One region of the Paenibacillus sp. FSL M7-0896 genome, then DNA from elsewhere that is predicted to be linked to it. Evidence: riboswitches for the same ligand, from Rfam matches in the RefSeq annotation. Region 1 holds a riboswitch; each other region holds the start of a gene.
The links. Region 1 has a riboswitch for cyclic di-GMP ahead of MKY12_RS01670 (transglutaminase-like domain-containing protein). Riboswitches for the same ligand answer to the same signal wherever they lie in the genome.

Region 1 (8,036 bases):
TGGGGGAGATAAGCCTGTTATCCCCAGGGTAGCTTTTATCCGTTGAGCGATGGCCCTTCCATGCGGTACCACCGGATCACTAAGTCCGACTTTCGTCCCTGCTCGACTTGTAGGTCTCGCAGTCAAGCTCCCTTATGCCTTTGCACTCTGCGAATGATTTCCAACCATTCTGAGGGAACCTTTGAACGCCTCCGTTACTCTTTAGGAGGCGACCGCCCCAGTCAAACTGCCCGCCTGACACGGTCCCCGTACCCGATGAGGGCACTAGGTTAGAACCTAGATACGATCAGGGTGGTATCCCAACGGCGCCTCCGCAGAAGCTTGCGCTCCTGCCTCCACGGCTCCCACCTATCCTGTACAGATCGTACCCAAATTCAATATCAAGCTGCAGTAAAGCTCCATGGGGTCTTTCCGTCTTGTCGCGGGTAACCTGCATCTTCACAGGTATTAAAATTTCACCGGATCTCTCGTTGAGACAGCGCCCAAGTCGTTACGCCATTCGTGCGGGTCAGAATTTACCTGACAAGGAATTTCGCTACCTTAGGACCGTTATAGTTACGGCCGCCGTTTACTGGGGCTTCGGTTCACAGCTTCGGGTTTAACCCCTAACCGCTCCCCTTAACCTTCCAGCACCGGGCAGGCGTCAGCCCGTATACTTCGCCTTGCGGCTTCGCACAGACCTGTGTTTTTGCTAAACAGTCGCTTGGGCCTTTTCACTGCGGCCCCCTCGGGCTATTCACCCTACCGAGGCACCCCTTCTCCCGAAGTTACGGGGTCATTTTGCCGAGTTCCTTAACGAGAGTTCTTCCGCGCGCCTTAGAATTCTCTTCTCGCCTACCTGTGTCGGTTTGCGGTACGGGCACCTTCTCCTGGCTAGAGGCTTTTCTTGGCAGTGTGAGATCATGACCTTCGCTACTATAATTTTCGCTCCCCATCACAGCCCAGCCTTACGATGTGCGGATTTGCCTGCACACCAGCCTCACTGCTTAGACGGACATCCATCAGTCCGCGTCACTACCCTCCTGCGTCACCCCATCGCTCATAGCGGATTACGGTGGTACAGTAATTTCAAACTGTTGTCCTTCGACTACGCCTGTCGGCCTCGCCTTAGGTCCCGACTTACCCTGAGCGGACGAGCCTTCCTCAGGAAACCTTGGGCTTTCGGCGGATCAGATTCTCACTGATCTTTTCGTTACTCATACCGGCATTCTCACTTGTGTAGTGTCCAGCGCTCCTTACGGTACACCTTCAACCCCTACACAACGCTCCCCTACCCCAGATGCTAGTGCATCTAGCCATAGCTTCGGTGGTGTGTTTAGCCCCGTTACATTTTCGGCGCAGAGTCACTCGACCAGTGAGCTATTACGCACTCTTTCAATGGTGGCTGCTTCTAAGCCAACATCCTGGTTGTCTGTGCAACTCCACATCCTTTCCCACTTAACACACACTTGGGGACCTTAGCTGATGGTCTGGGCTGTTTCCCTTTTGACAATGGATCTTAGCACTCACTGTCTGACTCCCGGCAAGAAGTAAATGGCATTCGGAGTTTGACTGAGCTTGGTAACCCTTGCGGGCCCCGCACCCAATCAGTGCTCTACCTCCACCACTCCATTCACCGAGGCTAGCCCTAAAGCTATTTCGGGGAGAACCAGCTATCTCCGAGTTCGATTGGAATTTCTCCGCTACCCCCACCTCATCCCCGCATTTTTCAACATGCGTGGGTTCGGGCCTCCAGTGCGTGTTACCGCACCTTCACCCTGGACAGGGGTAGATCACACGGTTTCGGGTCTACGTCCACATACTCAATCGCCCTATTCAGACTCGCTTTCGCTGCGGCTCCGGCTTCTCACCTTAACCTTGCATGTTAAACGTAACTCGCCGGTTCATTCTACAAAAGGCACGCCATCACCCATAAAGAGGGCTCTGACTTTTTGTAAGCACACGGTTTCAGGTTCTATTTCACTCCCCTTCCGGGGTGCTTTTCACCTTTCCCTCACGGTACTGTTTCACTATCGGTCGCCAGGTAGTATTTAGCCTTAGCAGATGGTCCTGCTGGATTCATACGGGGTTTCACGTGCCCCGCACTACTCGGGATCCGTCTCGGAGAGAACACAGTTTAGGCTACAGGGCTTTTACCTCTATCGCGGGCCTTTCCAGACCTCTTCACCTACCATATTCCTTTGTAACTCCATGTGAGACGTCCCACAACCCCAAGAGGCAAGCCCCTTGGTTTAGGCTGTTCCGCGTTCGCTCGCCGCTACTGACGGAATCACTATTGTTTTCTCTTCCTCAGGGTACTTAGATGTTTCAGTTCCCCTGGTCTGCCTCTGCGTATCCTATGTATTCAGATACGAGTAACTGCGAATTACCACAGCTGGGTTTCCCCATTCGGACACCCCCGGATCAAAGCTTGCTTACAGCTCCCCGAGGCAGTTTCGTTGTTCGCCACGTCCTTCGTCGGCTCCTGGCGCCTAGGCATCCTCCGTGTGCTCTTAGTAGCTTAACCAATGCGTTTCCCCTAAGGAAAATCGCTAGTATCGCCATTAATATGAAACTTGTTTACACAAGTTCAGCTTAAAGGAATGTTCTAAAACGCAAATTCGTTTCGGTATCCAGTTTTCAAGGATCAAGTTGCTGTTATTACGGGACAATCACGGCTGTGATGTTCGGAATAACAGACAGTGTTACTTGAGAGCTTAAACTCTCAAAACTGACCAACGAGTGAGTATTCGAACCCAAGGGTTCTATTGTGGAAGCGAAGCTTCCGATTTGAATGTCTTCATTGCAGAAGACGATTCTCCATAGAAAGGAGGTGATCCAGCCGCACCTTCCGATACGGCTACCTTGTTACGACTTCACCCCAATCATCTACCCCACCTTCGGCGGCTGGCTCCCTTGCGGGTTACCCCACCGACTTCGGGTGTTGTAAACTCTCGTGGTGTGACGGGCGGTGTGTACAAGACCCGGGAACGTATTCACCGCGGCATGCTGATCCGCGATTACTAGCAATTCCGACTTCATGCAGGCGAGTTGCAGCCTGCAATCCGAACTGAGACCGGCTTTGCTGGGATTGGCTCCACCTCGCGGCTTCGCTTCCCGTTGTACCGGCCATTGTAGTACGTGTGTAGCCCAGGTCATAAGGGGCATGATGATTTGACGTCATCCCCACCTTCCTCCGGTTTGTCACCGGCAGTCACTCTAGAGTGCCCAGCTCAACCTGCTGGCAACTAAAGTCAAGGGTTGCGCTCGTTGCGGGACTTAACCCAACATCTCACGACACGAGCTGACGACAACCATGCACCACCTGTCTCAACTTTCCCCGAAGGGCACCTGATGCATCTCTGCTTCGTTAGTTGGATGTCAAGACCTGGTAAGGTTCTTCGCGTTGCTTCGAATTAAACCACATACTCCACTGCTTGTGCGGGTCCCCGTCAATTCCTTTGAGTTTCAGTCTTGCGACCGTACTCCCCAGGCGGAGTGCTTACTGTGTTAACTTCGGCACCAAGGGTATCGAAACCCCTAACACCTAGCACTCATCGTTTACGGCGTGGACTACCAGGGTATCTAATCCTGTTTGCTCCCCACGCTTTCGCGCCTCAGCGTCAGTTACAGCCCAGAAAGTCGCCTTCGCCACTGGTGTTCCTCCACATATCTACGCATTTCACCGCTACACGTGGAATTCCACTTTCCTCTTCTGTACTCAAGTCACCCAGTTTCCAGTGCGACCTCAGGTTGAGCCCAAGGTTTAAACACCAGACTTAAATAACCGCCTGCGCGCGCTTTACGCCCAATAATTCCGGACAACGCTTGCCCCCTACGTATTACCGCGGCTGCTGGCACGTAGTTAGCCGGGGCTTTCTTCTCAGGTACCGTCACTCCGGTAGCAGTTACTCTACCGGACGTTCTTCCCTGGCAACAGAGCTTTACGATCCGAAAACCTTCATCACTCACGCGGCATTGCTCCGTCAGGCTTGCGCCCATTGCGGAAGATTCCCTACTGCTGCCTCCCGTAGGAGTCTGGGCCGTGTCTCAGTCCCAGTGTGGCCGTTCACCCTCTCAGGTCGGCTACGCATCGTCGCCTTGGTGGGCCGTTACCCCACCAACTAGCTAATGCGCCGCAGGCCCATCCCCAAGCAGCAGATTGCTCCGCCTTTCATTCTTCTCTCAGGAGAAAAAAGAAATTATCCGGTATTAGCTACCGTTTCCGGTAGTTATCCCAGGCTTGAGGGCAGGTTGCCTACGTGTTACTCACCCGTCCGCCGCTAAGTCTGAAAGGAAGCAAGCTTCCTCTCAAACTCCGCTCGACTTGCATGTATTAGGCATGCCGCCAGCGTTCGTCCTGAGCCAGGATCAAACTCTCCAAATTGGTATTTAGAAAGAGCGATTGCTCATTTTGAAACATCTGACGAGAATTTACATTCTCATTTTTGGATCTCACCGAAGTGATCTCCAGATACTCACTCGTTGTTCAGTTTTCAAAGATCAAGCTCGTTGTTAGTGTCAATGTTGTCGTCACCAGCAACTCTTATAATATATCACGTTCATCTGAGCAATGCAAGCTTTATTTTTGAAATCACTTATTTAAGTAATCTCTCATTTCCTTTGCCGCTCCAACAACGCTTATTTATAATAACCTATCCTTCTATTAAAAAGCAACCTTTATATAAATAAAAATAACCCGCTTAATGACTAAGCGGGTTATTCTCAGATAATGCTATAGTTACAGCTATTCTTAGTAGAATTTCGCTGCAGTATATTTGCTTGCTGATTTGATCAGTTCAGTTGATGCTGTTTTCTTACCCAGACCTGCATCCACTGTAGTATCAATCGTCACCCATTTGCCGTTCAGGAACACTTCGTTCCAGGCATGGTATGAAGTTACATAGCTTGTATTCCCCATAACCAACTTGGTTGGAATCCCTTCACTGCGGAGCATAGTAGCGAACAAGGAAGCGTAATCGTAGCAGATACCTTTGTTGGTAGCCAGTGTGTTGTCGTTGTTCGGAATATAATCTGTGCTTACGCTGTTGGCCAGAGAGTAGTCATATTTCACGTTAGCTACGATGTAATTGTAGATAGCCTTAACTTTGTCTGCATCTGTGGTCAGACCCTTTGTAAGCTGGGCTGCCTTTTGAACGGATTTATCGGAAGAACTCCACTTTACATTCTGTACAGAGCTCAAATATACGGCATTCACATTGCTCATTGAAAGAGATACAGTCTCGGAAGATAGTACTTTGTATTTGTTGCCGGTAGTATTCTCAAGAACGGAGACCTTGTAAGAGCCATTACCTTGTTGCAGCGGGAACGTCTCGGTCGGTTTGGAAGTGTATAAGTTGTAAGTATAGCTGTTATTGTCCTTGGTAATCATGAGCTTCATCTTCTTGTCTTTAGGAACATCGTACGATACCCCGATAACCCCTTGATCAAGTTGTCCAACATTTAACCAGCTTGAATCTGCATTTGCTGCTTGAGCAGTGCCTGTCTGCACGGAAGTGACGATCACAAAAAGTGTAATCAGCATTAAATAAAACTTCTTCATGGATAAAACCCCTTTCGGTAGCTGGCTGCCATTCTTACGGGAAGGCCCTTTAGCTTTGCGTCCCTACCTTTCGATAGGTTTGCCGTTATCGTATAAGCTTTATCTGTCCAATCTACTGCCACATAATGACAGATTCAGAATGAAAACAAACAAAAAAAGCCTCTTCATTCGGTAACTGGCTGCCATCCATGACGGGAAGGCCCTGTAGCTTTGCGTCCCTACCTTTCGATAGGTTTGCCGTTATCGTGTATTAGCTTTCATAGTTATAGCTTACCATATCTCAATCTATTAGCAAGACCCAAATCACTAGATTCCCGCAAAAATAGACTAAAATTTTATGTTTTTTGACCTTTCTCAGCATTGTCCTATGACAATCAGGTCAACTTTGCATGAATGATGAGTCTGTGGGTCGGGTTGACAAGCGGATCACAGGTAATGAGGGTCAGAATTTTATCATCATCCTTACCCTTCAGTACTGAAATATCGGTAGGCTCTACAATAGATACATCATATACAACATATTTGTATTCCTGTCCGCTTGTAATAACAGTAATGGCGTCCCCTTTACCGACCTCATCCAGTCTGTTGAACAGCCGCCCTGCCGTTCTTGACCGATGTGCCGCAATCGCTGCATTGCCTACCGCGCCAATCGGAGCTGTCTCCTTCATATGCGCCGCTGCATGCTTCATATTGGTCTTGGTGGCGCCCTCCAGTACAGGCAGCTTCAGATCGATTTTATCGATTTCAATAATAGCGGTGATCTTGCCTCCCACTTCAATCTCGGGCGCTGTAGTGGGCACCGGCTCTTCCGCACCAGACTCTTCCGCCAGCAGCTGGGTGACTTCCGCATAAGGCTTGCTCAGATCCTGGCTGGCAGGAGCCGTAGCCGAAGGAACGATTTCACTATAGGCCTGTTCAGCCTCTTCCAGCAGCTTCTGCTGCTGACGGTCCTCGTACCATTCGCTTCCTTTGGGGTAGAGCATAATCAGGACCCCGGCAAGTATAATCAAATAGGATAACTTCCGCATGACAATCGCCTCCGCAATATAGAATAAGTGCTGCCCCCGCAGGGGACGGGGAAGACATACTGTACCTCTAGAATACCCACTTCCGGCTTCCAAAGAAATTAATGATTACTGTAACAAAGGTAACCAGTACCTTGGCCATCAGCACCTGGACGCCCAGCCGGTCAGTCAGCAGATGAATCAGCAGCACCGAAATGCCCAGCACCATCAGATTCAGGACAATAAATCTCACCAGCTGCATCCGGTCAAAGCCGCTATTCCCGCCTCTGTTCCCGCCCTTGAAGGTCACCTTCTTATTCCAGAAAAAGCTGTTGGCCGTCCCGGCACTGTAGGAAATAATCTGTGCAGGGGTGTTAAGCATGCCCAGGGAATGAAGCAGGGTAAATACCGCAAAATCTATGAACGTGTTAAGCAGGCCCACCGCATTGAATTTCAGAAACTGGATCATGCCTGCGCGCCAAGCCTTATCTTGCATAATCGCTTGCCTTCCGCGTGTCTTCGGCCTCTGCCTCCGGGTAGCCTCGGGTCTCGCGTACGATATAGAGCGGTCTGTCCTTCGATTCGTCATAGATCCGTCCGATGTATTCCCCGATCACGCCCAACAGCATCAGCACAATGCCGTTAAACAGCAGGTTCACCCCGACAATGGATGCCCAGCCCGGCACAGTCCAAGAGGTGAAGACTTTCTGGAATAAGACCAGAAACAGGTAGATGAAGCTGGAGAAGGACAGGAAGAAGCCGACATAAGAGGCGATTTTGAGCGGCTTGTGCGAGAAGGAGGTGATTCCGTCGAGCGCAAAGCGGATCATTTTTTTGAGCGGATATTTCGTCTCCCCGGCGAAGCGTTCCTCCCGCACATATTCCACCATGGTCTGCCGGAAGCCGACCCAGCTTACCAGCCCCCGTACATAACGGTTCTTCTCCTTCAGGCCGCGCAGCACATCGCAGACCTTACGGTCGATCAGCCGGAAGTCCCCGGTATCTGTGGGAATCTCCACACTGGTCATGCTGCTGAGCAGACGGTAAAAGATTTTGGCTGTCACCTTCTTAAAGAAGGTCTCTCCGTGGCGCTTCAGCCGCTTGGCATAGACTACCTCATAGCCTTCCTTCCACTTGGCGATCATCTGCAGGATGACCTCCGGCGGGTCCTGGAGATCTGCGTCAATCACCACAACAGCCTGGCCTTCAGCATAATCCATACCCGCCGTAATCGCCACCTGATGGCCGAAGTTACGGGAGAAGTCAATCAGCTTGACATGCTCATCCCTATTACTGATTTCGCGCATAATCTCAGCCGTACGGTCCCGGCTGCCGTCATTGACGAACACGAGCTCATAGGAATCCCCGCACTCATCCATTACTTTTTTGAGCCGTTCGTAGGTTATCTGAATGACTTCCTCCTCATTATACATGGGCACAATTACACTATATCTGGCCTTCACAAGGGTTCCTCCTCAATTTATTGTAAG
Region 2 (8,036 bases), 420 kb from region 1:
CTTCACCGTCCTTCGTCCCGTAATCTCCGAAGACAGAGACGGACAACAGAATCAAGATGATCAATGCTGCAAATTTTAGTAGCCTGTGGAGATATTTACTGGGTTTCTTTTGAACTCTAGTCCTCATTCCCTTGTCCTCGCTTTCTTCCGGAATTCTATGCTGTACCGGTTACGTCACACTTCTTCTGCGGGGGCTTCCTTAAGGAAGCGTCAGCGCACTCTGGGGAATAATCATCTGCTTCTGGCTCTGGCTCCTCCACATCAGACTGACGCTGGCATCCCCGCGGTTCTCGTAATACTCCACCTTGATGGCGTAGGGGGTACCCGCAGAGAGCGTGATGCTGCCCTCCTTGCTCGCACTGCTCTGGTTCTTCCAGCTGTCGATCAGGAGCTTGCCGCCGATCCATACGCGGATGCCGTCATCCGAAGAAGCGGTGAACGTATACTTTTCACTGTAGAGAGGCTTAAGGGTCCCGGTCCAGCGTACCGAGAATGCATCCTTGGGAAGGCCGGGAGCCGGTGAATTGCCATGCCAGTTGAATTGAAGGGTGCTGTCGTTACGGGTAAGCAGCGGTGTGCCGGACAGGTCCATATTGCCATAATACTGGCCTCTCAGGCCGTTCCTTGAGCTTACAGCCGCCGCATGCGTTTTGGCACCCCCCGCGAGCTTGTAATCCTCCCGCGATACCGTGTATTTATGGTTCATGAAGCTTTGAATTTTCACGGTCGGGTTATTCTCAACCAGCATCTTGCCCCATGTCATCGTATATACCCATTTGCTTTGTTTTTGAGACATGATGACAGGGTCTGGAAGCTCTCCGCTCTCCCCGATTCCGATCGGTTTGCCGCCCGCCAGCTTCAGGAGGCTGTCATAATAAGACTGCTTGAAATCATTGTCATAAATGTCGGCGGCCAGAATATCCACCTTAGCGATGCCGGGAAAATAGGCGGCATACGGCTCAGACGACTTGTTGGGAGCATTCGGATTCCATACCCACAGCAGATTATTCAGCTTATGCGTATTCACCATGCGGTCATAGACCAGGTCCCAGAGCTTCGCGAAGTCATCCTTCTGCCCCCACCAGAACCAGCCGCCGTTCATCTCATGATAGGGCCGCCATAACACCGGAACTCCGGCATCGCGCAGCTCGCCCAGATACTTGGCCACTTCATCCAGCTCGGCGACCAGGGCCTTGTACTGCGGCGTTCCTGGAGTGACATACAGCTTGAATTGACTCTGGCTCAGCGGCTTCTGCACATTGGTCCATACCGGCGCGGTTCCCGGCAGATTCTGATGGAAGGTCATGGCGACAATACCGCCGCCCTCATGCCAACGGATGGCGCTGTCCACGACAGCCTGACGCTGCTTGGCAATGGTCTCCTTGGACTGGTTGCCTATGGCTCCCAGCTCATAGCCATGCAGAACGGCATAGCGGCCGGTTGTGGTGCGGAGCTTATTATTAAATTCATCGGGGCTCTCCAGGTAATCATGCTGGCCGGATATCATCCCCTTGCCGCTGAGATTACTGAGATAGCTTAACAGTGCGGAAGCCTCCTTGGAGGCCGAAGGATTAATGGGCTGTATGGGAGCGGGGGCGGCAGGTGCTGTAACCTTGGCGGCTGCGGGCAGACTGCGCCCTTCCCCCCATGGAAGCAATGAAAGGATAAGGATTAGAGGAAAAATAGTTGTATATAGCCTGTACTTACGGTAAGTGTTCAATGTAATCTCCTTTCTCCAGCCACACTCTCCGGCAGGGCCCCGGAGGTTACGCCTGCCGGATTGTCTGCCTTTCTATAGCTTAGTAGCCCTGCTGGTAAGCAGGGCCATTAAGAGTGGCTTACAGGATTTATAATTGTAACGTCTTAACCAGTAACAGCGCCAATGTTGAACACAGCTGCGGACCTTATGAGCTTACGAAGCGGACGGGAGGAACAACGCGCTTGCCGGAATGGTTCCTTTGGCTTGGCTTGGACTCTGCCACATTAGCCGCGCTTTTGCATCCCCTTGATTCTCATAATATTCTACCTGAATATCATACAGCTCGCCTGCGGTCAGGCTGATGCTGCCCATGCGTTCGGTGCCGCTCTGCTTCACCCAGCTGTCAATCACAAGCTCACCGTTCACCCGTACGCGGATACCGTCATCGGAAGTGGTATAAATCTGATAAATCTCCGTGTAGAGCGGCTTCATCTTCCCGCTCCAGCGGACAGAGAAGAAGTCTATGCCGATAGCGGCATCCGGCGTGCCTTGGCGCCAGTTGAAATCAAGCACAGCATCGGTACGCACTACAGCGGGTTCGCCCGATAGAGTCATATTATTGAAGTATTCCGCGTACAGTCCATTGGCAGCAGGAACTTCTACCGGCAGATCCGCCGGTGTTGCTGTAGGAGAAGGAACGGGAACGGGAGCCGCTGTCGGCGTAGGCACCGGTGTTGGCGTTGGTGTCGGTGCTGGCGTTGGTGTTGGTGCTGGCATTGGTGTCGTTACTGGTGCCGGCGTTGCTGTCGGAACTGGCGCTACTGTCGCTGCTGGTACCGTGGTCGGTACTGCTGTTGCAGCTGGAACAGGTATGGATGTGTTGCCTGCTCTGGAGAAAAGCGCACTTGCAGGTACGGTTCCCTTCACCTGGCTGGGGCTCTGCCACATCAGATGGACATTCGCATCGCCTGCATTCTCGTAATACTCAACCTTGATATCGTACAGTTGCCCGGCAGTCAAGGCAATGCTTCCTGTGCGGGCAGTTCCGCTCTGCTTGACCCAGCTGTCGATGACTGCTGTGCCGTTCACCCACAAGCGGATACCGTCATCCGATGTAGTATAGAACTGATAGGTCTCACTGTAAGCCGGCTTAATCTGGCCGGTCCAGCGAATCGAGAAGTAGTCTACACCGAGTGCAGCATTAGGAGTACCCTGGCGCCAATTGAAGCTGATGACATCATCGTTACGCACCATAACCGGTGTCCCCGAGAGCGTCATGTTCTTGAAGTATTCTCCAAGCAAGCCATTCTGGGCAGGCTTACTGTCCGTATCACCGGAGGTTGGGACCGGCTTCGGAATCGGCGCAACGGTTGGTGTTGCAGTCGGCGTTGGTGTTACAGTCGGCGTTGGTGTTGCAGTCGGCGTTGGTGTTGGTGTTGCAGTCGGCGTTGGTGTTGGTGTTGGTGTTGCAGTCGGCGTTGCCGTTGGCTTAGGAGCCGCCGCCGGAGCAGACCAGGCCTTATATTGGTCACGGGTCAGTGTGTAGCTGTCATTCATGAAATTCTTGATTGTCGCCGTGCTGTTATTCTCATAGAGCATCTTGCCCCAGTTCATCATGAACACGTAATTCTGCTGAGTTAGCTTCAGCTTCGAGATGTTCGGCATTTCGCCGTTCTCGCCGATGCCGATCGGTTTGCCGCCAGCCAGGCTGGTCAGATCATCATGATATTTATTCGAGTAGTCGTTATTATATATATCTGCTGCCAGCACATCCACTCTGTCCGCGCCCGGATAGGTCCGTGCATAGGGATCAGAGTTGGCATTCGGCGCATTCGGGTTCCATACCCAAATCAGATTATTTAACTGATGAACATTCACGAACCGGTCATACATAATATTCCATAGTGCAGTGAAGTTGTCTTTCTTGCCCCACCAGAACCAGCCGCCGTTCATTTCATGGTACGGTCTCCAGAGGATCGGAACCTTAGCATCCCGCAGACTTTTCAGAGAGACAGCTACTTTATCCAGATCAGTGATCAGCGCATTATACTCTGGTGTCCCTGGAGTTACGTATTTGTTGAATTGTGCCTGAGTGATTGGCTTCTGCACATTGGACCATTCGTACTTGGTGCCCGGCAGATTCTGGTGGAAGGTCATGGCGACAATGCCGCCCGCTCTGGACCAGTTCGTTGCACTCCAGACGATATTTTTGCGTTGTGCTGCTACTCCGCTCTCGCTCTGTCCACCGATTGCTCCAAGCTCATAACCATGCAGTGCGGCGTATTGTCCGCTTGTTCCCTTCAGCTTGTTGCTCAGCTCATCCGGACTTTCGAAATAGTCATGCTGCCCTGTAATGATTCCGTTCCCGGAGATCTCATAGAGACTGTTCAGCAGCTTGACCGCCTCGGCTGAAGCATTAGGATTCACTGGTGCTCCTGTAGAGGAAGCAGCCTTGACAGTGGACGGGGCGATTCCCAGTCCCACGGGTACAGCAGACAATACCACGGCCAGCGACAGCACAGCGCAGAGCAAACGAGACTTACGGTAAGTTTTCACAATATTCTCTTCCTTTCGGTAGCCAGGCTGCCACTCTTGCGAAGGCCCTATAGCTTTGCGTCCCTATCTTTCGATTAGGTTTGCCATTGTCGTTTTGGAAGGATCAATCCCTCTTACCGTAAGTATCGTCGATATGCAAATTTAATGTAGAGTAAAAACAAATTTTGTCTAAAAAATAGTTCTAAATGCCTGATTTAAAATTGTAACAATTGGTTAAATAGATAAGTTAGACCTACGAAATGAACTGATGTAGAGCGATATCCTCCCAGTCCAGAGTAATACGGATATTGTCCTCCTCTACCAGCTCAGACCCTGTCTGCACCTCAATGAATTCCACATCGGTAAGAGCAAGAATGGCATGCTTGGTCCCTTCCGGTATCCGCACCACATCTCCCGCCTTCACCTTATGCATCTTCTCATTGATGACAATGCTGGCTTCCCCGCTGACGAAGGTCCAGATTTCACTGCGTTTGTGATGCAGCTGGTAGCTGATATTTTTGCCCTCATTGATGAAAATCCGCTTGGTCAGCACCTCGTTGCCCTCATCATATTTCACATAATCGATCACCTTGTAGTGGCCCCAGCGGCGCTCTTCGTACATCGGTCTTTGTTCAAAAGTCTTCAGCACTTCCTTGATCCGCGGACTCTCGGCCTTGTGCGTCACCAGAATGCCGTCCGGGCTGGCGGCGATAATCAGATCCTTCGCCCCGATTACCGTGATTGGAATATCCAGCTCGTTAATGAGGCAGGTGCCTTCGGAGTCAGCGGTGATGAAGCCTTTGCCGACATGGTTACTGGTCATTTCCTCGGTCAGCGTATTCCAGGTGCCCAGGTCTTTCCAGAATCCGGCGTAAGGCTGCACGACGATGTTCTCTTCTTTCTCCACCACTTCGTAATCGAAGCTAATCGAGGACAGCAGCTTATACTGCTTCTGCAGCTCCTCGTAATTGAGCGGCAGCCCTTTGCGCTGCAGGATATCCAGCAGGTAACCCAGACGGAAGGCGAACACTCCGCAGTTCCAGAGCGCTCCCCGCCTGATTAGCTCCTCAGCTTGGATGCGGTCCGGCTTCTCCTGGAAGTGGCTCACTTGCAGGTAACCATTCGCTCCCGCATCTGCGCCCGTTGGAATAATGTAGCCGTATTTCTCCGAAGCATGCTCGGGAACTACGCCCATCAGCGCCAGGTTCGCCCCGCTCACCAGCATGGTGTTCTCCAGCTGCAGCACCGTTTCGAAAAAGGAGGATTCCACGTATGGGTCCACCGGCAGAATCGCCACGGTCTCGCTTGGGGACACCCCCGCGATGGAATACAGGTAGGCCGCCGTCAGCGCAATAGCCGGGAAGGTATCCCGCCGCTCCGGCTCTACAATGATCGGCACCTCGCTGCCGAGCTGGCTCTGGATCATCTCCACCTGGCTGCGCCCGGTCGCCAGATACGAGGACCCGGCCATGCCGTTCTCCTCCAGCTGTCTCCATACCCGTTGTACCATTGATTCCGGTTCACCTGCCGGGCTTGCCAGTACCTTCAGAAATTGCTTGGAGCGTGAATCATTGGACAACGGCCAGAGCCGCTTGCCGGAGCCGCCTGATAGAAGTACTAGTTTCATAGTGAACCCTCCATATCGTATTGTTATTGGGTATTCTTATTGCGGGGAACTCTGAGTTAAAATCCCGCCTGTTATGAGGGTCGCTGCAAGGAATTTTGGGCTTACGGCCGCTGTTGTCTCCAGATGTTGTTGATTATATTGCTTGCAGCAGATAACATCCGGAGACAAAGGCGGACGCTAACGCTCCTACAGCTCCAAAATTCCTCTCCGCTCCATTTCATAACAGGCTTGTGATTTTATATCCGCTTCGCCCGCTGGCGAAGCTCCCTGCTAAAGATCCGATATTGCCGCTTGTGGTAGCGGCAAGGGGAGCCGGGCCGCCGCTATGCTTGCGCGGCAGCAGTTGAATCCTGGTTGCCGGCAGCCTGCCTTCACGACAATTGAATCCCTGGTTGCCGCCTACTGTTGCGGCGGAGAAAAATTCAAAGGCTCAAAGACTCTTAAGTGCCGCTTGTTCCAAGGCGTCGCCGCTGACCTAGCGGCTGGAGAGAACAAGAGTTCCAAGACAATGGAATTCAAGACCGGAATTCAAGACCTGGATTCAAGACTCTTGTGCCAAGGGCTCACCGCGCAACTTCGCGGCGGCAGAAGCTAGTTAGTTAAGTACTAGGCACTAGTGCTCCTCATTTGCTCGTTTAGCCAACTTTCCCGGAATTCAGGGGCACTTATGCTCTTCATTTGCTCCATTTAGTCCGCATCCGGGAAATCAGGGGCACTTCTGCTCCTCATTTGCTCCATTTGGCCCGCACCCGGGAAATCAAGGGCACTTCTGCTCCTCATTTGCTCCATTTGGCCCGCATCCGGGAAATCAGGGGCATTTGTGCTCCTCATTTGCTCCATTTGGCTCGAATTCGGGAAACCAGGGACATTTGTGCTCCTCATTTGCTCCATTCGGCCAGCATCCGATAAATCAAGGGTACTTATACTCTTCATTTCGCCATCCAGCCCACTTTCGGCGCATTTAATGGGATTTATCCCTCTCCAGTCGCCCATCAGCCCACTTTCGGCGCTTTTAATGGGATTTATCCCTCTCATTCACCGCTCAGCCCACTTTCGGCGCTTTTAATGGGATTTATCGCCGTAACGCTTCAAGTGGATTGCCGGTCTACACCGCGCCAGCCACGCTGGCGGAGAATCCGCTAAGCCCGCCCATCTGCGGGCGGCCGACGGAGATATATTCGAGGCCGGTGCCTTCGATCTGCTCTTTGGTATAGACGTTGCGGCCGTCGATCAGCACCTGGCGGCGCATGGTTCCGGCAAGCTGGTGCAGGTTGATCTCCTTGAACTGGCTCCAGTCGGTCAGCAGGCATACAGCATCGCTGCCCTCGGCTGCCTCTTCGGCCAGTCCGCACCAGCGGAGCTGCGGGTGATCGTATTCCTTGCGGAAGTTCTCGGCGGCGATGGGATCGTACAGCTTCACGATGGCGCCCTCGGCGACCAGCGCCTCGACGATCTCACGGGCCGGGGCCTCGCGGACATCATCGGTATTGGGCTTGAAGGCAAGCCCCCAGATACCAATGACCGCGCCGCGCAGGCTGCCGAGCGATTCATGGAGCTTGGAGATAATCATGAAGCGCTGGCCTTTATTGACTTCAACGACGGATTTGAGCAGCTTGAACTCATAATCCACATTCCCGGCAATCTGGATCAGCGCATTGGTATCCTTCGGGAAGCAGGAGCCGCCATAGCCGATACCGGCCTGCAGGAAGGTCGCACCGATTCTCTGGTCCATCCCCATGCCGCCTGCGACTTCGGTGACATCCGCTCCTACCTTTTCGCAAATGTTGGCAATCTCATTAATGAAGGAGATCTTCGTCGCCAGAAAAGCATTCGAGGCATATTTGATCATCTCGGCGCTGCGGATATCCGTGACGAATACATTCTCTGTGAAGCCCTTATGCAGCTCGCGCATGGTCGGCTCAAGCGCCTGATTATCCAGTCCGATCACGATCCGGTCGGGATGAAGCGTGTCGCGGATGGCAGAGCCTTCACGGAGGAATTCAGGCGCAGAGACGATATCGAAGGGATGATTCGTGAGGGAGGAGATCAGCTGGCGGATGCGCTCATTGGTTCCAACAGGGACGGTCGACTTGGTCATAATGATCTTATAGCCTTCCATCGCCTGCGCAATCTCGGCAGCCGCTCCTTCGATATATCTCAGGTCGGCTTCGCCGC
Region 3 (8,036 bases), 200 kb from region 1:
GGCTGCAAATCCTACAAGCAAAGGTGCTTTCATCTCATGAGGTCGAGCTCATCGTTTCTGCTAACCAATCACCCGTCTCTACCTTACAACTTCATTTGAGGCTGGATGAACAGTTGGATGCCAAGGATATCGTATCAGCGGTTAATGCGATGGTGTTGGCTCATGACAAAACATTGGTATGATTACATTCACTAACCGGCTTGGTGGCATCTCCCTGGTCGTTGGTACACCAGGATTGGGACTGGAAGGCCAGGAAGATAGCCACCCATCTGTGTTCATTCTCGAAATGAATAAGGACGCCGCCGTCTTGCCATGTGCCATTTTCACTGGCGTACCCGCCCGCATTGCCTTGGTTCATATGAATATTATGAACGCCCTGCCCAGGGGAGAAGCCGAAGTACTTATCGGGCTTATCCTCTTCGGGTCCCCAAGGCTCGCCGAATACGTACAGGGTTGCATCCTGTTCCTGTGCCTCCTTGAGATAAGAGGTGATTTTGTCATAAAGATTGTTGCGGGGATCGCTGTTTTCGGGTTCATTCCGGTTCGTATTAGGCAGAGCTACCATCTTACTGGGAATCACCAGGTTTCCCCTGATATAATCAAGGGCAAGGCTCCGGTTATGTCCGGTGATCTTCGTGAAGCCGGATTCAAGCGTGAGCCAACGGGCCGTTTCTTCCGCTTTGAAATCTTCGCCCACATAATAAAGCACCTGATTTGCAGTGTCCTCCGGTAAATGTTCCGCTTTTGCGCTTGATCTGATATTGATAGCCACCCTGTACTTTTTATTAATATCACCTTCAACCTCAACCAGTACCTGGACATGATTATTTTTGACACCTAGCTTATATATGGTATCCTCATTGGATAATTTGCATTTTAATACCCCGTACCCTTGATCTAATCCGTTACCCATAGTTCGTCAGTCCCCCTTCTTAGCTATTAATGTTTCCCATAGAAGGTCATAGTAATTCTAAGTAAAAGGTGTTCAACATAGGAGGTAAGCTGCATTATGAAATGCCTAACCATTCGCCAGCCGTGGGCCACGTTAATTGCGCTGGGAGAAAAACAAATCGAAACCCGGACCTGGCGGACCGCCCACCGGGGAGAGTTAGCCATTCATGCCGGGATGCAGGTGAATAAGGCGATCTGCCGGACGGAGCCGTATCAGTCGTTGCTGGCCCGTCACGGCTACACTGCGGACAACCTGCCGACGGGCAAGATCATTGCAGTCAGCCGCATTGCGGATTGCTGTGAGGTGACGCCGGAGCTTTCGCAGCAAGGCTGGCCGGGCGGCAATGAATATGTATTCGGCAATTATGCCGAAGGAAGGTATGCCTGGATGCTGGAGGAGGTTGTTCCGCTGGTACATCCCATACCTGCTAAGGGACGTCTGGGTTTCTGGGAATATCCGGTGCTGGAAGAGGAATTGTGAATTTCTTGACGGCAATGTGAAGAAAAATTGCTCCAGATTGGCTGTCAGCTGGTATAATTGGGATATTCGGCGGGAAATCTTCCTATATATAAGGAGAGTTGTGCTCTGAGGCGGTCTACCGCTGGAGAGGGGCAGAAATGCCGGGAAGGAGCGTATGCATAATAGATGGGAAGCCTTCTAATTGCATGGCTTTGTATGCTTTGTTTGTTTCTTGCGTTCAGGGATCAGGTAAGCCGGAGAATCCTGTACCCGGTAGCTGTGGTGGTGATATGCGGCACATTGGGGTATTGGACGTTGTTAATGTAACCGCATCCCGGTGATCATTTAATGCAGAAGTCTGCCGCTTGCGGCAGGCTTCTTTGTTAGCGCTGCTCCATCTTCTCCATACCCAGATATCTGCGCATATGCAGAGTGGCCTGGGCGGCAATCACATCATCCAGCAGCAGCATCCGTTCGTGATAGCCCCTGCAGACAAATTTGGCTTCAACACCCGTCTCCAACCGCTGCTGCTCATAGACCTTCAGACCACGGGCGCGCATTCCGGCACGGACCTCCCGCAGATCGGCAGAAGCGGCATGAGCGGCCGACTGGATTACCTCCAGATAAGGTGCAGGCGTGCGCAGCTCAGAGGCTATAGCAGAAGCATCGCGCTCGAAGGCGGATAGAATAAGCGGCAGCAAAATATAGGATTTGACCAGCAGGTTATCCTGGCTCTCTGCTCTTTGCATCCTTCTCAACCCCTCAAAGAGAACGTATATTCGCATTGTAACTCATCCTTCAAAAAATAATCAATGGGTTTTATAAATTAACTCAAATAATGTGATATATTTCACAAAAAAATAAGATGAATTATTTTATATTAAAATTGAAATATTAAAGATTGATAAATAAATCAGCTCAAAGGAGAATGGCAATGAGTCATGAAGGAAGCCTCCGCCGTGGTTTGGTATTCGGGATCATTCTAAGTGTTCCGCTCTGGGTATCGATGATTGGCTGGGTTCAGCTGTTCGGGTCTGCCTAGGCGACATTTTATTCAAAATATATGAAGTCTATTAGCAGGTGTCGTCCCTATGGGCGGCACTTTTTTTGGAGCTGAGATGCCCAAAAATAGGTAAAATTGCATTGAACAGGAGCAGATAATGAGTAGGGGTGGGCTGAGGGCGATAAAATAGGACGAATGCATCAAATTTTAATGATATAAATTGATAGTATTATAGAAAAGAGAGACAAACGGCTATAGCCAATCCTCTGATTTCTCGACTTTTTTCGTCAGTAGATAAAAAAGAGACTCGCCCCTGAACCCTTATGGTACAAGGGATCAATGAGCAACCATCGTAAAAAATAATTTCAAAAAATATACTGGGAGTGGATTGACAATAGGGTGGGAGAGCGGATAAACTGAAATTAGTACAAAAGTAACAAATGTCATAGACTCAACAATGATCTTACATAAGCAAATCTCAATTGCATACCGAAATCATGTACAAACGCAAACCGTATCGAAAGAACGGGACGCAAAGTCAGGAATCTACTGTCTCTAAAGTTGAGGCTAGGGTCGTCCGGCCGCCGTGAAGCTAACCCTTCGTGGCGGTCTTTTTGTTGTTATAGTCGCGTGACAGATTCATAGAATAGTAACTAGGAGGTGTGGACTATTGAAAAAAGGAGTACGTAAAACAGCCGCCATCATTATGGCGGGCCTATTGACCGTATCCAGTGCTTTTACGTGGGGCACGGATGTCAGAGCAGCTTCAGGGGTGCCGTATACGCCAACACCGGTTTTGGGGGTCGCAGGGAATTTTAATGCTTTTATCCTCGGGGATTTTAAACAAGCCAATGATCAGATTGAAGGCCGCCTGGCAGCGGCGGGGGACATTACCCTCTCCGGAGGTTACGGAGTAGCTAGGGCATACAGGGATGCTTCGCCGACGGATGTACTTGTGGCCGGTAAGAATTTTGTACATTCAGGCAGTGGAGAGATCTATGGAAATGTGGTATTTGGGGATAGCTTTACAGCCAATGAGCCTGGTGTCAACATCAAAGGCGGGAAGAAAAATGCCAGCCCGATTGATTTTGCAGCCGAGCAGCAAGCTCTGATCTCCCGTTCCACAGAGTATGGGGCCTTGGCTGACACGAATGAGATCGGCAATAACAATTATGGACAGCTCAAGATAAGTGCACCGGATCGTTTCAATGTAGTTCATTTGGATGCCTCGACACTGGCGAAGACCAACTATATCGAATTCAACATTGCACAGAACGCTACGCTGATTATTAATATTAGCGGGTCTATAGTCAATGTGCCAAGTTTTGCAATGAATAACGGCAGAGCCAGTCAGGTATTGTTCAACTTTTACGAAGCTTCTGAGGTGAATATCGCTTATACCTCATTCTTCGGGACGATCCTCGCACCTAGAGCGGATGTTCATTATGCCGGAGCAGAGCTGTACGGGACTCTGATTGCAAAATCTTTTAGCGGCGGGGTTGAGATGCACCTGGGATTGTACGAGGGAGAGGGGCCGCCACCGAGTCCGACGCCGACCGCAACGCCGACACCTAGTCCATCACCGACACCAGCGGCTACACCGACACCGACAGTGAAACCAACACCGACGGTAACACCAACACCTACAGTGAAGCCAACACCGACGGTAACACCAACACCTACAGTGAAGCCGACACCGACGGTAACACCAACACCTACAGTGAAGCCAACACCAACGGTAACGCCTACACCTACAGTGAAGCCAACGCCGACGGTAACGCCGACTCCAACTGTGAAGCCAACACCGACCATAAAACCGTCACCTACACCTGTGTGCACTCCAACTCCAAAGCCAACACCGACTGTAAAGCCGACACCAACGCCGACCGTGAAGCCGACACCAACGCCGACTGTGAAGCCAACACCAACGCCGACCGTGAAGCCAACACCAACGCCGACCGTGAAGCCAACACCAACGCCGACTGTGAAGCCGACGCCAACACCGACCGTGAAGCCGACGCCAACGCCGACCGTGAAGCCGACACCAACGCCGACCGTGAAGCCGACACCAACGCCGACTGTGAAGCCGACACCAACACCGACTGTGAAGCCGACACCAACGCCAACGGTGAAGCCAACACCGACACCAACAGCGGTGCCGACTCCAACACCAACGGTGAAGCCAACACCAACGCCGACCGTGAAGCCGACACCAACGCCAACTGTGAAGCCAACGCCGACCGTGAAGCCGACACCAACACCAACTGTGAAGCCGACGCCAACGCCAACAGCTGTACCGACACCAACGCCAACAGCTGGACCGACACCAACACCGACGGCAGAACCAACACCAACGCCAACAGCGGGACCGACACCAACGCCAACGGCAGAGCCGACACCAACACCAACGGCAGTACCGACACCAACGCCAACAGCAGTACCGACACCAACGCCAACGGCAGAACCGACACCAACACCAACGGCAGAACCGACACCAACACCAACGGCAGTACCGACACCAACACCGACGGTAGAACCAACACCAACGCCGACAGCAGAACCGACACCAACGCCAACGGCAGAACCGACACCAACACCAACGGCAGAGCCGACACCAACGCCAACGGCGGAACCAACACCAACGCCAACGGTAGAGCCAACACCAACGCCAACGGCGGAACCGACACCAACACCAACGGCAGAGCCGACACCAACGCCAACAGCTGAGCCAACACCAACGCCAACGGTAGAGCCAACACCAACACCGACGGCAGAGCCGACACCAACGCCAACAGCTGAGCCGACACCAACGCCAACGGCAGAGCCAACACCAACGCCAACAGCTGAGCCAACACCAACGCCAACGGCAGAACCGACATCAACGCCAACAGCTGAGCCAACACCAACGCCAACGGCAGAGCCAACACCAACACCGACGGTAGAACCAACACCAACACCGACGGTAGAACCAACACCGACACCAACGGTAGAGCCGACACCAACGCCAACGGTAGAACCAACGCCAACACCGACACCAACGGTAGAGCCGACGCCAACACCAACGCCAACACCAACACCGACGCCAACGCCAACACCGACACCGACGGCAACGCCAACACCAACACCGACGGTAGAGCCGACACCAACGCCGACACCAGAACCAACACCAGTAACAACACCAGCGCCAACATCGCCGCCGTTCAGTTTCCCTCCAGTGCCTACGCCGACTCCGATTATCGGATTTATCGTGAGCAATGATGTGGTTGTGAATGATGATCCGCTGCCGCTTGGACCTGTAGCAACTCCAATAGCTACAACAGTGCCGACGCCGACACCGGCTGTTGCGGTTGCGCAAATAGCAGCAACACCGGAGCCAACGCCTTCAGCAGAACCGGCACCCGGTGTAGTCCTTATTGATGATGAGGTTCCTCTAGGCGGTGTGCCTGTGGATGGAACCTTGCCGAAGACGGGCGAATCCAGTCCTGCGCCTTATTATTTTGCCGGTTTGGCACTCGCTGGTCTGGGCTTGATTCTTAGAAGAACCACCAGAAACAGCAAACGTAAGTGAGTGACCCGAACTGAGATTTATACAAACAAACGATGATCCTGTAATTTGACAAGGGCTGCTTTCGGAGAAGATGTTCTCCTGGAAGCAGCTCTTTTTTTCGTTGGAAATAAGTGCCCGGATACAGAATGTATGCGAAAAACAACATACAATGTGCCGGTGAGAGAGTCAGCGGACCAATGTATGCGAAAAACAATATACAATGTGCCGATGAGAGAGTCAGCGGACCAAATGTATGTGGAAAACAGCATACAATGTGCCGGTGAGAGAGTCAGCGGATCAAATGTATGTGGAAAACAACATACATGCAATCTGCTGCGGGAAGGCGAGTATGCTAAATGAGTCCACCTGCTTCTTTCAAGAGTCATGCAGAGTACAATGGAGTTGAAGTTTGCGCCTCAGCCGTATTTTTAGTTGGCCTAACTCCCATGCTATACTAGGCTCAAATTAATATGGTTGCTTACTGAAGGAGGAACGTTGATGTGGATGATATACCTGCTTGTGGTGCTGATCGTGGTGGCCGGAGGGGTGGGGTATGCAGGATTCTATTTTTATGGAGTAGCCATTAAACGGGCCCCTAAGGAATTCCTGGCCAAGACCCCAGACCTTAAGATCGATCCGCCGCCGGTGGCCGGAGCCTCGTGGGGAGAAGGAGCGGAGTGGGTGTCCCGGCAGACCTTCCGTGAGGTGGAGCTGATGTCTGAGGATGGGCTCAAGCTGCAGGGCTATTATCTGGCGTCAGAGCGTGCTGCCGGACGGACGGTCATTGTTGCCCACGGGTATTCCGGGAAGGCCAAGGATATGGGAGCGACTGCTAAGAACTATTATGAGAATCTGGGGTACAATGTGCTGCTGCCTGATGCCCGGGGACATGGGAAAAGTGAAGGCGATTATATCGGCTTTGGCTGGCCGGAGCGCCGGGATTATCTGAAATGGATCAGATTCGTCCTGCAGGAGAACGGTCCGGATGCGCAGATCGTGCTGCATGGTGTATCAATGGGCGGGGCTACGGTGCTGATGACGTCCGGGGAGGAGCTTCCTCCGCAGGTCAAGGCGATTGTCGCCGATTGCGGCTACACCTCGGTCAAGGCGCAGCTGTCCTATCAGCTGAAGCGGATGTACCGTCTGCCCAGCTTCCCGTTTGTGCCGGTGGCCAGTCTGGTGACCCGGATGAAGGCCGGTTATTTCTTCGGGGAGGCGTCTGCGCTGAAGCAGGTTCGCAAGGCCAAGGTGCCGATTCTGTTCATCCACGGGGATGCGGATAAGTTCGTGCCTTATGCAATGATGAATGAGCTGTATGAGGCCTGCCGGAGTCCGAAGGAGCAACTGGTGGTGCATGGAGCGGGGCATGGTCTTGCCTATGATACGGATAAAAGCACATACATCCGCACAGTAGGCGAATTCGTGGAACGTTATGTACACAGTCCGGCTGCCGCTGAATCTATACGGTAAAAAAGTCCGTAGAACGTAGACGCGCCCGATATCCGCTGACAGCGGTTATCGGGCGCTAATTATGTTCCACACATGGGGCCTTTCCCTGAAGAACAGAGAAGCAGCCAGCCATGTCTTATCGGTATATTAATCCCCCGCCGTCTGTGAGCAAGACGGGTGTCGTTATTCCTTGTTATTTCCAGCAGCCGTGTGGCGAGAATAATCCTTCCAATACGACAAAAGCCCTACCTCTCTTTTGTCCTTGCGGCTCCGTGGCCGCGCCAGTGTGAATCGGAATGCTATGTTCGAATTTAGTCTCATAAAAGGGATAAGTACTGCAAGAAAACGTAAGATATTGTGTCCAAACCGCCGATAATATAGAGAAGTGATTCATCGGCCTGACATCTTCTTGATGGGGATAAACATACTCGAAAACAAATATTATTTTATTATAGCATGGTCTTCACATAAATGCAACTGTATATTGGGCTGAGGCCGGACGGGGATGAGTGGACAGATGAGACTATACAGAAGCTTTTTGAGAAATCAGATCCGGAACTACATCTTCGGCTCAGCGGTAGCGGTACTCGCGGTCGGGAGTCTGCTTATGTTATCTTCCCTGGAGA
Region 4 (8,036 bases), 3.6 Mb from region 1:
GATCTGCTGGACCTGGCGCGCATGGAAGCAGGACATACGGATATGCTGAAGGCCAGGGTGGATGTAGGAGAATTGCTGGAGCGGGTATACCGCAAGTTCTCCGTCAGAGCCAAGGAGCGGGATATCATGCTGGAGCTTAAGAAGCCTGAACAGGAACTGCTGCTGGCGGCAGCCGATGAAGACAAGCTGGAGCAGGTGCTGACCAATCTGCTGGATAATGCCTTCCGGCACACTCCGGCGGACCGGAGAATCTCTATTCTGGCAGGCACAGTAGTGCTGGAGGGCAGGAGTCTGGTGGAGATCGCGATCAGAGACCAGGGGGCAGGCATTAACCCCGAGGATCTGCCGTTTATCTTCGAACGCTTCTACAAAGCGGATAAAGCCCGCTTGCGCGGGGAGACGGGCGGTACCGGGCTTGGTCTTGCTATTGTGAAGAATATCGTCGAATCGCATCACGGCAGCATTTATGCCTCCAGCAAGCTGGGAGAAGGCACCACATTTACCCTGCGGCTTCCTGTCGAAAAACAGTAAACCAAGACCATGCATGACAGCGCCTCTGAGAGCAGAGGTGCTTTTTGTTGAAATCACCACATTAATATTGTTCATCGTGAAACATATATTTCAAGCTAAGGCTTGCAGGAGGCTGGGCATTATGATCTTATCCTTGGACCAAGGTACTACCAGCTCACGGGCAATTCTCTTTGATACAGAGGCGGAAGTGATCTCGCAGGGGCAATATGAGATCCGGCAATCCTTTCCCCGCCCGGGCTGGGTGGAGCATGACCCGGAGCAGATCTGGGAGAGCCAGCTTGCCGCAGCCAGAGATGCCATTGCAGCAAGCTCTGTACCGGCTGATCACATCACGGCTATCGGCATTACCAACCAGCGGGAGACTGCACTTATCTGGGATAAAATTACAGGTGAACCGATCTATCCGGCAATTGTCTGGCAGGACCGGCGGACAGCAGACCAATGTGAGGAGCTGAAGTCACGCGGGATGGCCGGAGTCATTGCGGACAAGACGGGGCTTGTCATCGATGCGTATTTCTCGGCGACCAAGCTGGCATGGATTCTGGATCATGTACCGGGAGCAAGAGAGCGTGCAGGCAAGGGAGAGCTCCTGGCGGGAACGATAGACACCTGGCTGATCTGGAAGCTGACCGGGGGTGCGGTACACGCTACAGACGTTACTAATGCTTCAAGAACGATGATGTATAACCTGCATGAGCGCCAGTGGGATGAAGAGCTGATGGACACGCTGCGTATTCCGTCGTCGATTTTGCCGGAGGTGAGGATGTCGGGCGGTGATTTCGGTGTCTGTGATCAGCAGTGGTTCGGTCTGGAGATTCCTATCCGGTCGGTGCTGGGGGACCAGCAGGCAGCGCTCTTTGGTCATACCTGTCTGGAGGCAGGCAGTGCCAAGAACACCTATGGGACAGGCTGCTTCATCCTTATGAATACAGGCACTGAAGCTGTGGCATCCAGTCATGGCCTATTGACCACGGTAGCCTGGGGCATGGGCGATGAGCTCTATTATGCACTGGAAGGCAGTGTCTTCGTGGCTGGAGCGGCTGTGCAGTGGCTGCAGGAGGGGCTGGGGCTAATTGTCGCGCCCGCCGACTCGGAAGAGAAGGCCAGCGAGGTGGACGAGAGTGAGGGGGTTGTGGTAGTGCCAGCCTTTACCGGCCTGGGTGCGCCTTACTGGGATATGTATGCGCGGGGCGCCATATTCGGCTTGACGCGTGGCACCACCTCCGCACATCTGGTACGGGCGACGCTGGAATCACTGGCCTTCCAGTCCCGCGATGTCATCGACGCGATGCAGAAGGATGCCGGCATGCCGCTCACCGGCCTGAGGGTAGACGGCGGTGCGGTGCGCAACAATCTGCTGATGCAGTTCCAGGCCGATATTCTGGGCAGCGAAGTGACACGTACAACCTACGCGGAGACTACAGCACTTGGCGCTGCGCTGCTAGCCGGACTAACCTCCGGGGTATGGACCCGTGAGCAGCTGGAGAGCTTCAATACGGCCGAGAAGGTTTTCTCGCCGCAGATGGAGCCGGAGGAGCGGGAACGCAGATACGGTGCCTGGCAGGATGCTGTATCGCGCACGATGGGCTGGGAGAAGCATGAGGGCAAGCACGAAGGCAGACTTTAGAGCGGAGTAGAGGCATTAAGAACAGAAACGGCCCGCAGGCAGAAACTCTGCTGCGGGCCGTTTTTTACTCTGGAACAGAATGAACAGTAAGATTAGTACTCCATTACAAATGCGACATTCTGCCATCCGGCGCCCACGGTCCAGAACAGAACTTTGTCTCCGCGTTCCAGCTGCCCGGTAGTGACGGCTCTGTGAAGGGCAATGAACGGGCTGCTGGTCGAGGTATAGCCGAACTCATCGCCTATGTAGACTGCGGCCTCAGGGTTAATACCGGTTTTGCCGGAGACGGCCTGGATGTTCGGAAGAGACAGCTGTGAGAAGCAGGCAGCCTTGACCGATTCAGGGGCAATCCCGTTGTTGCTCAGCAGAGTGTTGATTGATTCGGAAGCGGCATCCACACAGATGGAATCATCGAATGGAATGAACTTCACATTGAACTCTCCTGCAGCAACACCGGTGCGTCCGAGCTTAGCCAGGCCTTCTGCCGGGAACAGAGAGTTGCCGTACACACAGGTGTCTGTCTGATAGATAGAGTCAATGAAACCGACCGAATGCTCATCGCGCTCCAGAATGACAGCGGCAGCGGCATCACCGAAGTTCGCGTAATATACCGGATCATTTTTGTCCGCATGAGGTGCCACGTAATCGGAGCCGATGACCAGGGCGCGGCGGATTCTCGGGTTCGCCATCATCTGGCGGCTGACCTGCTCAACCGAGGCGGTCATTCCGGCACAGTTGGCATTGCTGTCAATACAGATGGTATGCGAAGCCCCGTTAATCAGTCGGTGAATCATCAATGAGTTCGTAGGAAATATATATTCAGGGGTCTGGCTTGCATAAGCGATCAGGTCAATGTCAGGGCCGGTAAGACCGGTTTTCTCCAGAACATTACTTGCGGCTTCAAAAGCCATTGTCAGGGAATTCTCATCCGGGCTGTCGATGCTGTAGCGGTTTTCACGGCCCAGAGTAGCCAGCAGTCCACGGATATCAATACCTTTGTCATCAAAATGCTGAATGAAGAAGTCATTGCCGATTCTTTTGTCTGGATGGTAGATATCAATGTCCTTAATGCGAATCCCCGCCATAGTACAGACCTCCTAAAGTTTTGTTAGCTATACTTCTCACAAATCTGCTTCTTACAAAACTCTCTTCCAGCATTAGCAGCCGGTTTAATGAATGAACATGTGCGTTTCAAGCGGCTGATTTAGGTTTAAATTGTATTTATTAAGCTTGTACGGTTGAAGTGATCTCCAGATTCTCAAGTCCTGCTTTGCGGCCCAGGCGTGCCAGCTGCATTTTGAGGATCGGGTTATTTTCCAGGGTAAGACTCACTTTCTGGAAGCCGTCAGCCTTGAACATGATGAAGCAGCCTTCAAGCAGCGGTACAACATCAGGAGCGGTTACATTCAGCTTGCGGCAGTCGATCTCTAGTGCATATTCAGCAGGGCTGATCGGGTTAATAGTCTGCTGGTAAGCCTGTATAGATTTGAGCCCGTCCTCGTTAGAGAAGGTTCCCTCCAGCTCAATATTGATTACTTTCTTCGCAGTATCTGTCTTCAAAATAAATTGTCCCATGTTGATCTCTCCCTAAGTGTAATTTCCAATACCTCCAAAACGTTATTCCTGCGACTCTATTCGACAAAACCGCAATTCGATTTGGGATATTTTGCCTTCATTATAACCAGATCATACTGAAACGTGCAATCAAAAGTCGAAATTTGTAGATTTATGAAGATTTTTCTTTGATCTCCTCCAGGGTATCCAGCAGCACATTAAAGGCCGAAATCACCCGGGGGGCACCGACGCAAGGGGTCAGATGCAGCAGCACGCCCTTGATCTGCTCGACGGTCATGCCAACGCGGAGCGCCATTACATAATGAACCCCCAGCTGTTCATATTGTCCCATCGTAATCAGCGACGAGATCACCGCGATCTCCTTCCAGTCAGAGCCAATCGTGGTCCGCTGAAAAATATCGCCATAGGCATTGCCCATGATATATTCGGCTAATTCCGGAAAATGCTCTTTGATCGGAGCCAGGGCCTTGGCCCCATAATCTCCTGAGAGATCAGTGAAATGATCGAGTCCGCTGTTCATGTTCTTGTTCACGATATGTCCTCCTGATAGTAGGTTAGAAAAGGTGTGCGGATACGGCTTCCTTACGTAAGATCCAGAGTGCGGTGGGCCGTAGGAGGCATTTCATCACGGTCAGTCAGCAGCTCAATGACAACAGCCTTGTTAAGTGCCACAGCTTCGCGGATTGCGGCAGCGAACTCCTCCTGCGTCTCACAGCGGAAGCCGGCTGCACCCAGCGATTCGGCGAATTTCACGGCATCCATCGGAACCTCGAAGATCGTACCGTCAATCCGGCCGGTCGTTTTCTCCATACCCTTAAGCGCCATATCCAGCTGCTTATTGTTCACCACAATGAAAATCACCGGAATGTCCTTGCAAACGGCTGTGTTTATTTCAGTTCCGAGCATCATAAAACAGCCGTCACCGGTAATGCAGAAGACAGTCTCTCCGGGAGAAGCCGTCTTGGCACCGATCGCCATGCCAATTGAATTGCCCATGCAAGCAAAGTAGGCATCGAATATGAAGCTGCCGGGCCTGCGGACATTGAACCATTTCACAGCATTGAACCCGTGGCTGCCGTCATCTACAAACACGCTGCTGTTGTAAGGAATCAGGTCGCTCATCGTGCTCATTACCGAAGCCAGAGAGAGCCCCGCCAGCACGGGCAACTCGTCATTGTAAGCATTGGAGATTGTGATTTCATGCTTGGTGACCGTAGAGGGGTCCAGCTTCTGAAGATACAGTGCCAGGTTGTCCCTTAAGTCCCCGCCGACAGCGATGGTGGATGAGGACAGTATTTTGCCGACAAAGGTTGGATCTACATCGAACTGGATCAGCTGCGGCGGATGATTCTCCGGCTTCAGGTTGCAGATGGTCATGTCGCTCAGGCGGGAGCCCAGAACAATGAACAGGTCGCTGTTGTTCAGCAATTCATCGCCGTGCGAGGAGCCGCCAACGCCGACAGGACCGTGGTAGAGCGGGTGATCATAAGCTATTGCACCTTTGCCGCCTGGAGAGGTGACTACAGGAATGTTGAAGGTTTCGGCCAGCTGAACCAGTTCCTGATGGGCACCTGAGCGGTTGACGCCTTTACCGGCAATGATCAGGGGCCTAGCGGATTGATTAATCGCCGAGATGACCCGGTCATAGTTCTGATAACTGACTAGTCCCTCGCGTTCCGGCAGAACAATCCGGCATTCCGCGAGCCGCTCTGTCTGCACATCAAACGGAATGCAGAGATGGACCGGACCTTTTTGGTCACCCAGGGCGATGGATAGGGCATGGTTGAAAATCGTGCTGAAGTGATCGCCGCGTTCAACGAGCTTGCTGAAGAGGGTGGCCGGCCGGAACATATCCGCCAAATCAGCCAGGTAGGAAGTGGAATCCTGACATTGGGGAATGCCCAGCTCCTTGATGGACTGATGTCCGGTGATGAAGAGGACGGGAAGATTATTGGCCTTGGCATGCGCTGCTGCGGTGAGCAGATTCGTTCCCCCAGGACCGGAGGTGCCGAAGGCTACCCCGAGACTGCCGGTCTTCAGAGCATAACCGCCGGCGGCGAAGCCGGAGCTGGATTCGTGCCGGCCGGGGATGAACTCTATACCGTAGTCAACCATTTTCAAAGCGATGGGGCAAATAGACTTGCCTATGATTCCAAAAGAATGAGTGACTCCCAGATTGTGTAATGCTTCCGCCATATAATCTGCAACTGTCTTCAGAACATCCACCCCGCAAGTTGTTATTTGTATACGTCAGCAATAGAAAACCTGTACTCACCATTGGAGCACAGGTCTGTTGCACGAATCACCATAATCAAACGCGAAACCTAAGGCGTTCACAGTTTTTCAGCAACCTGGCTGTCATGATCCCACTTCAGAAATGAGACTGTAGATCCATGGCTTTGCGTCATTCCCTTTCGGTGAATTTTGCCGGTATGCGGTTATAAATGAATTTGTGGAGAATTTTCCTTTACAATATATTCCTTGCTCCGCTTTTGTCAATAACCCCTGTGAGAAGAAACTCGGAATTTGACGAATATTCAGGAGTGGAAATGGCTAAATATTTGGATTTTCAAACTTTTGAAAATGGTTGTCCCTGGAAGACTAAAGTCTTAAAATGCAAATGGCCGTTTAGGTTGATTAATGTGGGAAGTGAGCACAAAGCCTCATTACATTCCTGATTTACTGCAAAACATTAAGAATTCACTAGATATACAGCATTACAAATTTCGGTGATAGGACTTAAGTAATAGTGATGTAAGATGTTAGCTTATAGACAAGCTATGACAATAGAACGACTATAGTAAAGAAGTGCAAAGCACGGTTTTTACCCTTATGCACAATTTCAACAATTTGTGAATATTACATAACAATCTTTGTTTTGCCCAAAAAAAGAGACACCTCCCGCAGAAAATTCCGCAGGCGTGTCTCTTTGTGCTGAGGTTAAAATTTGAAAATATGAATCGTTTTTTGCAGGTTGAAGACCGCGGAGGTCATCTTCTCTGTCTCCTCAGCTACGGATTGAAGAGCATGAATCTGTTCGTTCATCGCTGCGGATACCTCTTCCGTCCCTGCGGCGGTCTCCTGGGTGATGGCTGAGATATTCTCGATCGCCCCGGAGATCTTGAGCGCGCTCTCCAGCATAAGGTCACTCTCTGCGGAAAAGGAGGCAATCTGCTCGGTTATGTATTGGACACTATGCACAATTTGAGCAAAAATGTTGGCTGTCTCCGTAATCATCTCATTCTGCACCTGGACTACCTCTTCATTGATGGCGATGTTATCGATAGCCTGCTTGATATCCGCTTCGATGCTGCGTACCAGACCGAACACCTCTTTGGTTGAAGCGGTGGATTCCTCGGCCAGCTTGCGGACCTCCTGGGCAACAACGGCGAACCCGCGGCCATGTTCGCCTGCACGGGCGGCTTCAATAGAAGCATTGAGCGACAGCAGATTGGTCTGTTCAGCAATTTCGGTAATTGTCTTGGTAATCATCGTAATGCCTCGTGCGTTATGCGATAGGGCTTCGATAGTATCCGCCACCTTCTGGGTAGCCTGGATGTTCTTGCGCATGCCTTCGGCTTGGGTATCCACCGATTGCCGTCCCTGTTCTACCAATTCCAGCGTATGTACAGACCTTTTATTCATTTCCTTGGTGGAATTCGTATAATTGGAGACTTTGATTTCGATATCCTTGATCGATTCGGTCATATCAGCGATATCCACCGAGATTTCGTTAGCACCGAGGGCCAGTTCATTGGAGGAGGAAGCCACCTGCGCCATGACAAACTTCAGGTTCTGATTCTTGTCTTCAATCCCGCGGCTGGCGTCCATAACCTGACGGGTAATCTGTGAGGCATCGGTGAGGATTTTTTTGAGCTTGTCAATCATGGTATTGAAGGAGCGGCTGATGTCGCCCATGGAGCCATTCTCATCGGCACGGCTGGTGAAGTCGCCTTTGGCAATCGTGTGCGTCACATTGGAGATATCCTCAAATGAAGATGTAAGCGTTCTCTCAATGAAGCGCGCAAGCGGGTAAGTCAGCGCTGCCAGGACGGCGACAAGAATAATGCCGATGAGCAGCCTGTCCATGAGGATTAGCGTGATTAAGACAGGGACAGCGAATAAAGCGGCAACCAGGTAACATCCGGTGACGATTTTTTGTTTCAACGGCAGCTTGTTCATCCAGTCCATAATGTAAAGTCCCCCTATAAATAATAATGTGTATTGTAATATTATAGGGGATACTAGTGCATTTGGTCTATTATTAAAAATCGTATAATGCTGCCGCTTCACGCAGAGCCGC

Region 2: linked by a shared signal. The riboswitch ahead of MKY12_RS03400 (PA14 domain-containing protein) and the one ahead of MKY12_RS01670 (transglutaminase-like domain-containing protein) in region 1 are both predicted to bind cyclic di-GMP.
Region 3: linked by a shared signal. The riboswitch ahead of MKY12_RS00835 (choice-of-anchor A family protein) and the one ahead of MKY12_RS01670 (transglutaminase-like domain-containing protein) in region 1 are both predicted to bind cyclic di-GMP.
Region 4: linked by a shared signal. The riboswitch ahead of MKY12_RS19485 (thiamine pyrophosphate-binding protein) and the one ahead of MKY12_RS01670 (transglutaminase-like domain-containing protein) in region 1 are both predicted to bind cyclic di-GMP.

Annotation. Positions count from the first base shown of each region.
Region 1 covers NZ_CP150250.1:389,813-397,848, reverse strand. Annotated here, with positions in the region: rRNA gene MKY12_RS01680 (23S ribosomal RNA) at 1-2,506, opposite strand, end outside; rRNA gene MKY12_RS01675 (16S ribosomal RNA) at 2,806-4,366, opposite strand; gene MKY12_RS01670 (transglutaminase-like domain-containing protein) at 4,733-5,542, opposite strand; cyclic di-GMP riboswitch class I at 5,556-5,636, opposite strand; cyclic di-GMP riboswitch class I at 5,710-5,791, opposite strand; gene MKY12_RS01665 (class D sortase) at 5,917-6,570, opposite strand; gene MKY12_RS01660 (GtrA family protein) at 6,638-7,042, opposite strand; gene MKY12_RS01655 (glycosyltransferase family 2 protein) at 7,032-8,009, opposite strand.
Region 2 covers NZ_CP150250.1:812,636-820,671, reverse strand. Annotated here, with positions in the region: gene MKY12_RS03405 (glycosyl hydrolase) at 200-1,720, opposite strand; gene MKY12_RS03400 (PA14 domain-containing protein) at 1,913-4,255, opposite strand; cyclic di-GMP riboswitch class I at 4,270-4,350, opposite strand; gene MKY12_RS03395 (sugar phosphate nucleotidyltransferase) at 4,488-5,861, opposite strand; gene MKY12_RS03390 (UDP-glucose/GDP-mannose dehydrogenase family protein) at 6,967-8,036, opposite strand, start outside.
Region 3 covers NZ_CP150250.1:192,544-200,579, forward strand. Annotated here, with positions in the region: gene MKY12_RS00815 (hypothetical protein) at 1-182, shown strand, start outside; gene MKY12_RS00820 (YukJ family protein) at 161-913, opposite strand; gene MKY12_RS00825 (ASCH domain-containing protein) at 1,010-1,432, shown strand; gene MKY12_RS00830 (hypothetical protein) at 1,795-2,160, opposite strand; cyclic di-GMP riboswitch class I at 2,911-3,003, shown strand; gene MKY12_RS00835 (choice-of-anchor A family protein) at 3,085-5,982, shown strand; gene MKY12_RS00840 (alpha/beta hydrolase) at 6,466-7,431, shown strand; gene MKY12_RS00845 (HD domain-containing phosphohydrolase) at 7,949-8,036, shown strand, end outside.
Region 4 covers NZ_CP150250.1:4,494,662-4,502,697, reverse strand. Annotated here, with positions in the region: gene MKY12_RS19510 (ATP-binding protein) at 1-531, shown strand, start outside; gene glpK (glycerol kinase GlpK) at 653-2,158, shown strand; gene MKY12_RS19500 (3-oxoacyl-[acyl-carrier-protein] synthase III C-terminal domain-containing protein) at 2,251-3,243, opposite strand; gene MKY12_RS19495 (hypothetical protein) at 3,383-3,733, opposite strand; gene MKY12_RS19490 (carboxymuconolactone decarboxylase family protein) at 3,885-4,265, opposite strand; gene MKY12_RS19485 (thiamine pyrophosphate-binding protein) at 4,316-5,959, opposite strand; cyclic di-GMP riboswitch class I at 6,076-6,172, opposite strand; gene MKY12_RS19480 (methyl-accepting chemotaxis protein) at 6,674-7,924, opposite strand; gene MKY12_RS19475 (YafY family protein) at 7,998-8,036, opposite strand, start outside.